Regions from separate parts of the Paenibacillus sp. FSL H7-0716 genome, predicted to be linked through region 2. Evidence: riboswitches for the same ligand, from Rfam matches in the RefSeq annotation. Region 2 holds a riboswitch; the other holds the start of a gene.
The links. A riboswitch is a leader RNA that binds a small molecule or an ion and turns the genes downstream of it on or off. The one in region 2 is predicted to bind preQ1.
Positions count from the first base shown of each region.

Region 1: another riboswitch for preQ1. It lies ahead of queF (preQ(1) synthase); the one in region 2 lies ahead of MHH60_RS06555 (queuosine precursor transporter).

Region 1 is NZ_JBBODA010000001.1:620,065-623,592, forward strand. It holds gene queE (7-carboxy-7-deazaguanine synthase QueE) at 1-483, opposite strand, end outside; gene MHH60_RS02755 (6-pyruvoyl trahydropterin synthase family protein) at 476-958, opposite strand; gene queC (7-cyano-7-deazaguanine synthase QueC) at 958-1,620, opposite strand; gene queF (preQ(1) synthase) at 1,650-2,123, opposite strand; PreQ1 riboswitch class I at 2,287-2,330, opposite strand; gene MHH60_RS02770 (hypothetical protein) at 2,589-2,924, shown strand; gene murB (UDP-N-acetylmuramate dehydrogenase) at 2,989-3,528, opposite strand, start outside.
Region 2 is NZ_JBBODA010000003.1:411,585-415,112, forward strand. It holds gene MHH60_RS06550 (AMP-binding protein) at 1-411, opposite strand, end outside; gene MHH60_RS06555 (queuosine precursor transporter) at 690-1,403, opposite strand; PreQ1 riboswitch class I at 1,414-1,459, opposite strand; gene MHH60_RS06560 (methyl-accepting chemotaxis protein) at 1,826-3,514, shown strand.

The DNA.
Region 1 (3,528 bases), on a different contig from region 2:
GACCTTCAAGCTATGCGTAGAACGACCCAGTTTCTCCATCTTACTCATGATGTTATCTAGCATTTTCCAATTCGTTGTCATTCCTGAGCTTGGGGGTTTAGGACTGATTGTCAGCACATCCACGTCATTGAACCAATCCTGCCATTTACTCCCCTGAGTTTCTATCGCTGCTTTTATTCCGCGCTCATGAAGCAGATTGATGAAGGTACCCATTCCTTCACCAATCAAGGCAGGATTACCGCCTGAAATCGTAACACAGTCGAAATTATCTCCAGCTAACGCCAATAATTCATTTATGATTTCTTCTGCTTCCATCATGTGAACCTTATTCTTAACCGTACCATCCCAAGTAAAAGCGGAGTCACACCAGCCGCAGCGATAATCGCAGCCATAGGTGCGGACAAACATCGTCTTCACTCCAATTACCGCACCTTCGCCTTGAATAGTTGGACCGAACATTTCTATTACAGGAATCTTACTCACAGTCACAGCCTCCATACAAACGGTAGGATGGCCCTTCATCCGGAACATCTTCAGCCAGCACCTCTGCCCAAGAGGTTGGAGTCTCCCATAGCTTTACCGAGTACAATGGCAACCCTGCTTGCTTAAGCTTGTAGGCAATATATGAAGACATATTCTCCACTGTGGTGCGGAAAGACAACAAGGCTACTTTGGAGCCCGTATTCGTTAACGTCTCTAACACAGGTTCATTTCCCATGGCAAGAAAAGCGTGATCTAAACGATCTACAAGGCTTTGTTGTACTGTCATTTTGATATCGCTAAAATCAATGACAAAACCTTCATCCGAGTGGCCTTCCGCGGCCATAGGTTTGCCCTTCAGCACGACTTCGAGCTTATAAGTATGACCGTGCAGATTGCTGCATTTCCCTTTGTGTCCCACTAACTGGTGTGCCGCGTCGAACGTAAATATTTTGCAAACTGAAACCTCGTTAAGCATTAAGAGCCGGCCTCCATTCTCTCTGCCTCATATTGCTCAAGACCACGCTGACGCAATAGACAGGCTGGACAAGTACCGCAGCCACTGCCAATAATACCGTTGTAACAGGTCAGTGTGTGTTCGCGAACATAATCAAAATACCCCAGTTCATCGGCCATTTTCCACGTTTCTTTTTTATCAAGCCACATTAGGGGAGTGTGGATCGCAAACTCATAGTCCATAGATAAGTTCAGCGTAACATTCAATGATTTCACAAAAACATCACGGCAGTCCGGATAACCGCTAAAGTCCGTTTGGCAAACCCCAGTGACGATATGGGAGTACCCCAGTTGTTTAGCTAATATGGCGGCAAAAGATAAAAACAACAAATTACGTCCATCGACGAAAGTACTTGGAAGCTCATCCCCTTCACCAGCCACGATATCTATATCCTGACGGGTAAGTGCATTGGGTGCCAGCTGATTAAGCAGCCCCAGATCAAGAATATGCTGTTTTACATTAAACTTAGCTGCTATCTCTGTTGCAACTTCGATTTCAGCCGCATGACGTTGATTATAGTTGAAGGTAACTACCTGCACTTCCTCATACTGCTGCAATGCCCAAACCAGGCAAGTGGTACTATCTTGTCCGCCGCTGAATACGACGAGTGCTTTTTTGTTCATATGAATCTCTCCTTATCACAAGTTGGAATTTAGCGGTTGTCCACTTTTTCTGGATAGAGGTCGTGATTGATTAAGCGGTGTTCTGCCATCGCCTCATACTTCGTACCCGGTCTTCCATAGTTGCAATAAGGATCAATTGAAATGCCTCCGCGCGGAGTGAACTTGCCCCATACCTCAATGTAACGCGGATCCATCAGTGAGATCAGATCATTCATAATAATGTTGACACAGTCCTCATGAAAGTCACCATGGTTGCGGAAGCTAAACAGATACAGCTTTAATGATTTGGATTCCACCATTTTTTGTTCAGGAATATACGAAATATACAGCGTGGCAAAATCCGGCTGACCCGTTACAGGACACAAGCTAGTGAACTCAGGGCAGTTGAATTTAACAAAATAATCACGCCCGGGATGTTTGTTATCAAACACCTCCAGAATGTCTGGATCATAACCAAACTTGTACTGTGTTCCCTGATTACCAAGCAAAGTAACTTCTTGCATTTCCTCTTTCAATCTTCCTTCTGACACGACAAAAAACCCCTCTCTTTTCCTTCGGCCTTGGCCGGTAATGGAAAGAAGAACGAGATTTCGAAAACTTGGCTCCACTAAGAAGAAACGGAAGCATCGTCCGGATAAAGGACAGCAACCGCTTGTACTGTTTAATATATTCTTAGTTTTTTATAGAGGGAGTTCGCGAACCTCTCCTGCACAACTTTAGCGCAGACTTCTTCTTAAAACATATTGCGTCTTGAACTATACCATGGCTAGCCCGCTCCTGACAAGTTCTACTCTTTACGTACGTAGAATTTATGAAGTTCAAAAACAATGCCATTTGATCGTGAATTTCTTTTTAATCACATGAATTATTCATATGGTTAATTAAGATGTGGCAAAAAAAAGGATTCAAATCCTAAGAAAGGGGTAACTTATTCATAATAATCTTCGAGCTAAGGGTGGGAGCATGTTATGGAACAAAGTATACAGCAGCTTATGGATTGGCTTAACAATCATTTAAATGAAACAATCGCTATTGAAAAGAAAGAACTTCGTGATTTGGATAAAGTTCATTTCAATTTAGAGTCCGTAGATTTCCGGAGTGCAGACGATGTTATTGATGAATATCTTGGAAGTGCACTGATATTAAGAGGTTTCGGCAGCACACTTAACGCCGATGGTGAACTGGTATCCCTGCCACAATCCACTTATGATTTAGCTGTTGAAGGTCTTCAAATCGTAGACTTAGCCGACCGCAAGGCAGAAATAACTACGGACAGAGCTAATTACACCCTTTCAGTAGATTAAACGAACATGATTACGATAAGCAAAAAGAGCCCGCAGTTCGCTGCGGGCTCTTTTTGCTTATCATTTATTCTTCTCCAATGATCTCCACTTCAGTTTCCAGATCCACACCGAATTTATCCTTCACAGTCGCTCTTACATGGTGGATTAGCCCGATGTAATCACTGGCTGTTGCATTATCTGCATTCACAATAAATCCCGCATGCTTCTTGGATACCTCAGCACCGCCGATTCTTGTACCCTGTAAGCCGCTCTCTTGAATTAACTGACCTGCAAAACGGCCAGGAGGCCGCTTAAATACACTCCCACAGGATGGATACTCCAGCGGTTGCTTCGATTCACGTAAATAAGTTAACTCATCCATTTTTGCCTTGATCGTTAAAACATCACCGGAAGTCATAGCAAATTTGGCCTCAAGTACAATGTACTCACCGCTTGCGAACACACTTTTTCTGTATCCCCATTGCAGCTCATCACCTTGCAGAGTTACCATTTGCCCATTCTTATTTATAGCTAGTGCACTATGCAGGACATCTTTGATCTCACCGCCATAAGCACCTGCGTTCATATAAAGCGCTCCACCAACAGTTCCTGGAATGCCACAGGC
Region 2 (3,528 bases):
GGCAGCCAGCCACTGATCATAGGAACCTGTTCGTTCATTTGAGAAGGCCAGTGTTGGGATCGCTTGATCCTTGAAGACCAGATTCTTTGCGGTTTCCGGCTCGGCAAAAATCATTGTCGGCTGGCACTGTTCTATAATAACCTGCAGTTCATTAGCACTCCATTTGGGATCTAAGGGAATGGGAACACAGCCCGCATAAATCGCCCCCAAAAAAACCTCAACAAATTCAATACGATTCGTAGATAAAATCGCGATTTTGTCATGCCTCAGACCCTTTTGCTGTAAGCCATTCGCGATTCTCCGCATCGTTTCTACTAATGTGGCATAGGTATGACTTGCTTGGTCATGGGTTAAGGCAATGCTGTCGGGCTGCTGTGCTGCATGACGCAGTATAGGCACTACTAGATTCATCCTTGATCACACCTGTTCGTAATTTCTGTGACTACCGATTATATACATTCTCTTCAATCGGACTGCCCCGCAAGTCCAGCCCAGACCAAAGGATATGTGATAAGCGCCATCGCAGGCGCTCCTGTTAAACTAATCCGCTAGAATTGCTACGATAGCTTATTTTAGCTTTATATTATTTTTATGTACACATTTTCATGTAACTATTAAGTCCATCCTACAACTAAAAAAATAGCCAGCACGTATCGATTATGATCGGTACGCGCTGGCTGTATTGTTGTTTAGTCCTTCTTTTGAACAGATGATGGTGTACCCTCTTCAGCAAAAGTAAAGGTTCGGGCGATATATAAGATAGGTGTGCTTACTGCGGTTAGTAAGAACTTCGCTAGATAAGTTGTAAGCAAAATTTCAAGCCATACATTCCAGTCATACAAGCCCGCAAACGCAATGGTGCAGAAGATAAGTGTATCCACAAAGGAGCTAATCATCGTACTGCCGTTGGAACGAATCCACAGCTGACTTGAGGTGCTGTAATATTTACGAATCCAAGAGTACAACCGAACATCTAGGAACTGACTAATGAAGTAAGCAGTAAGACTACCCAAAGCTAGTCGAGGCATCAGCCCAAAAATCGTCTCCAAAGAAGACTGAGCGATATCGGTCTCCTGCGGCTTAAATACTAGTACCATCTGCATAATGACTGTAGTCATAAGCAAGGTGAAGAAACCAAACCAGACCGCTTTACGCGCTTCCGCTCTTCCGTACTTCTCATTAAGTAAATCGCTGGTCATATATAAAGTGACATACATCGTATTTCCGAGTGTCATCACAATATCAAATGGCATAGCAATCGTCTTAGCTACCTGAATGTTAGCAATTACAGTAGCAATACCTACCCAGGCATACATTCCACTTTTCCCGAACAGGCGGTAACAGAGCAGAAAAAAAGCAAAATTGACAATAACAAATAAAACTCCCCACAGCAAATTAAACATATTACTGAAATTCCTCCTAGTTTTGTTTACGCGGGATGGTTACGAACCGCGGCTTACAATATTAAATTTTCGGAACAAAACATTAATACTCTATCACAATAGCGCTAAACAATCCATAAAAATAATATTTTTATATGAAATTGGTAGTTCCAGTTCTTTTTTTTCGACAATTATCTAAAATAGTCAGCAATAATTCATTTTTTTCAGAAAAAAATGCTCTATAGGACAAAACTTTCACTATTCATCCAGAGGTTAATTCTATAGAATAGTATCAAACACCTTATTCCCGATCCATTTAGTAGAAATATGACATAACTATGGAATATATCTCGGGTCGCCAATTTCCAGCAGTTGGCATGGAGTATCTAGTGAAGACCAAAAAAGAAATGACCTCACCGTCCATAAAAAAAGGAGAGAACGATATGTTTCGTATCAAGCATTCGATCAGTCGCAAATTTACGCGTTTATTATTTGTTGTTCTGTTGCTCACGTCTCTTTTGTTAAGCACCAGCTTCTATTTTATCTCTATCAGTATCTTCAACAGCTATGTTATGCCGCAGATTAACAAAATCCTTACTGCCGCTGCTCAGGACGTATATAAGAATCTCAACGTAATGCACGCCCAGCAAACCCTAAATAAGAACGATCAGTCTGCCACCAATCTCGAGTTCTATTTTCAGGAAAAGAGGAAACAACATGGAGTGGAAACCATTTTTCTGGTCAATCTGAAAGGGAAAGAAGCTGAGATTCTATCCGCAGATCACGATGCAAAATTGCAACGGGCAGAAAGTGTCACCGTATCCTCTGCAATGCAACAAGCCTCTAAAGGAAAAACTGGACTAAGCGATACATATAGCGACGCGCATGGTATACATAAAACAGCTTATATCGGTATTCCCGGAAGTACGATGATCATCGGTGTAAGCAGTGACGTAAGCTTCATTCAAGAAAAAACAGACAGCATTCTATGGACAAGTGCCGGCATCACACTTCTGACGTTGATCATCGGCCTAACTGGTGCATGGTTTATGAGTGTGCGTATAACACGTCCAATCTCAAAACTGGCAGCTTATAGTGCCCGGCTCGCAGAGGGAGATTTCACCGAAGAATTATCAATTAAAGGAAATGACGAAGTTGCACAGTTGTCCGTAAGCTTCCAAGCGATGACCCAACGCCTGAAAGAAATGATCGGACATGTACTGGTAACCTCTAATACTGTCGTTGCAGATTCCAACTCTTTAAAAGAACGTGTTGAGGTTCTCAATGATATGGCAGAACACTCCAGCTCATCGGTAGTAGAAATCGGCAAAGGTAGTACGACTATCGCTAGCAGTGCATCAGATAACTCGAGAGCAATGGAAGAAATCAATTTAGGCATTCAAAGTATTGCCTCAGCAGCGAATGAAGTCACGGAGCAAATCAGTGAGGCTTCCGCTGAAGCAAGTGGCGGTAATGAAATTGCTCAAAGCGCTGTGCTGCAAATGCGCCAGGTTGAACGTGCTTCCCTACAGTCACTGGATCAGTTACAAATCATGAATGAGCGTTCAGTAATGATCGGAGAAGTCGTTCACAGTATTACTGAAATTACGAAGCAGATCCAAATGCTGTCGCTGAATGCTTCAATTGAAGCTGCACGCGCAGGAGAGCATGGACGCGGCTTTGCTGTTGTTGCTGGAGAAGTGCGCAAGCTGTCTGAACAATCCCGTAACGCAAACGAACAGATCCGTGACTTCCTACTTGGACTTCAGGAAGATATGAGCCGCTCCGTTACCGAGATGAACCATGTGAATTCTGAGGTTGCCTCTGGAGTCGGCAAAGTAGCAGAAGCAGGTGATGCCTTTAATCACCTCCTGATTCTTATCCAAAGCATCAATCACAGCATCCAATCCGTATCTGCGGCTACACAGCAAATCTCGGCAAGTACAGAAGAAGTCAGCGCTTCCGTCGAAGAAACTGCACAAATTACATCCAGATCGCAAGAAAGTGCGGACACACTCGCTGCTAACTCAGAGCGGCAGCGCGTCGAACTGGAAGGCCATGCAGAAACCGTTAAACATCTATACGAGCAAGCCAAGAAACTCCAAGAAGCTGTGCAGCAATTTAAGATTTAACGCTTGTAAACCAA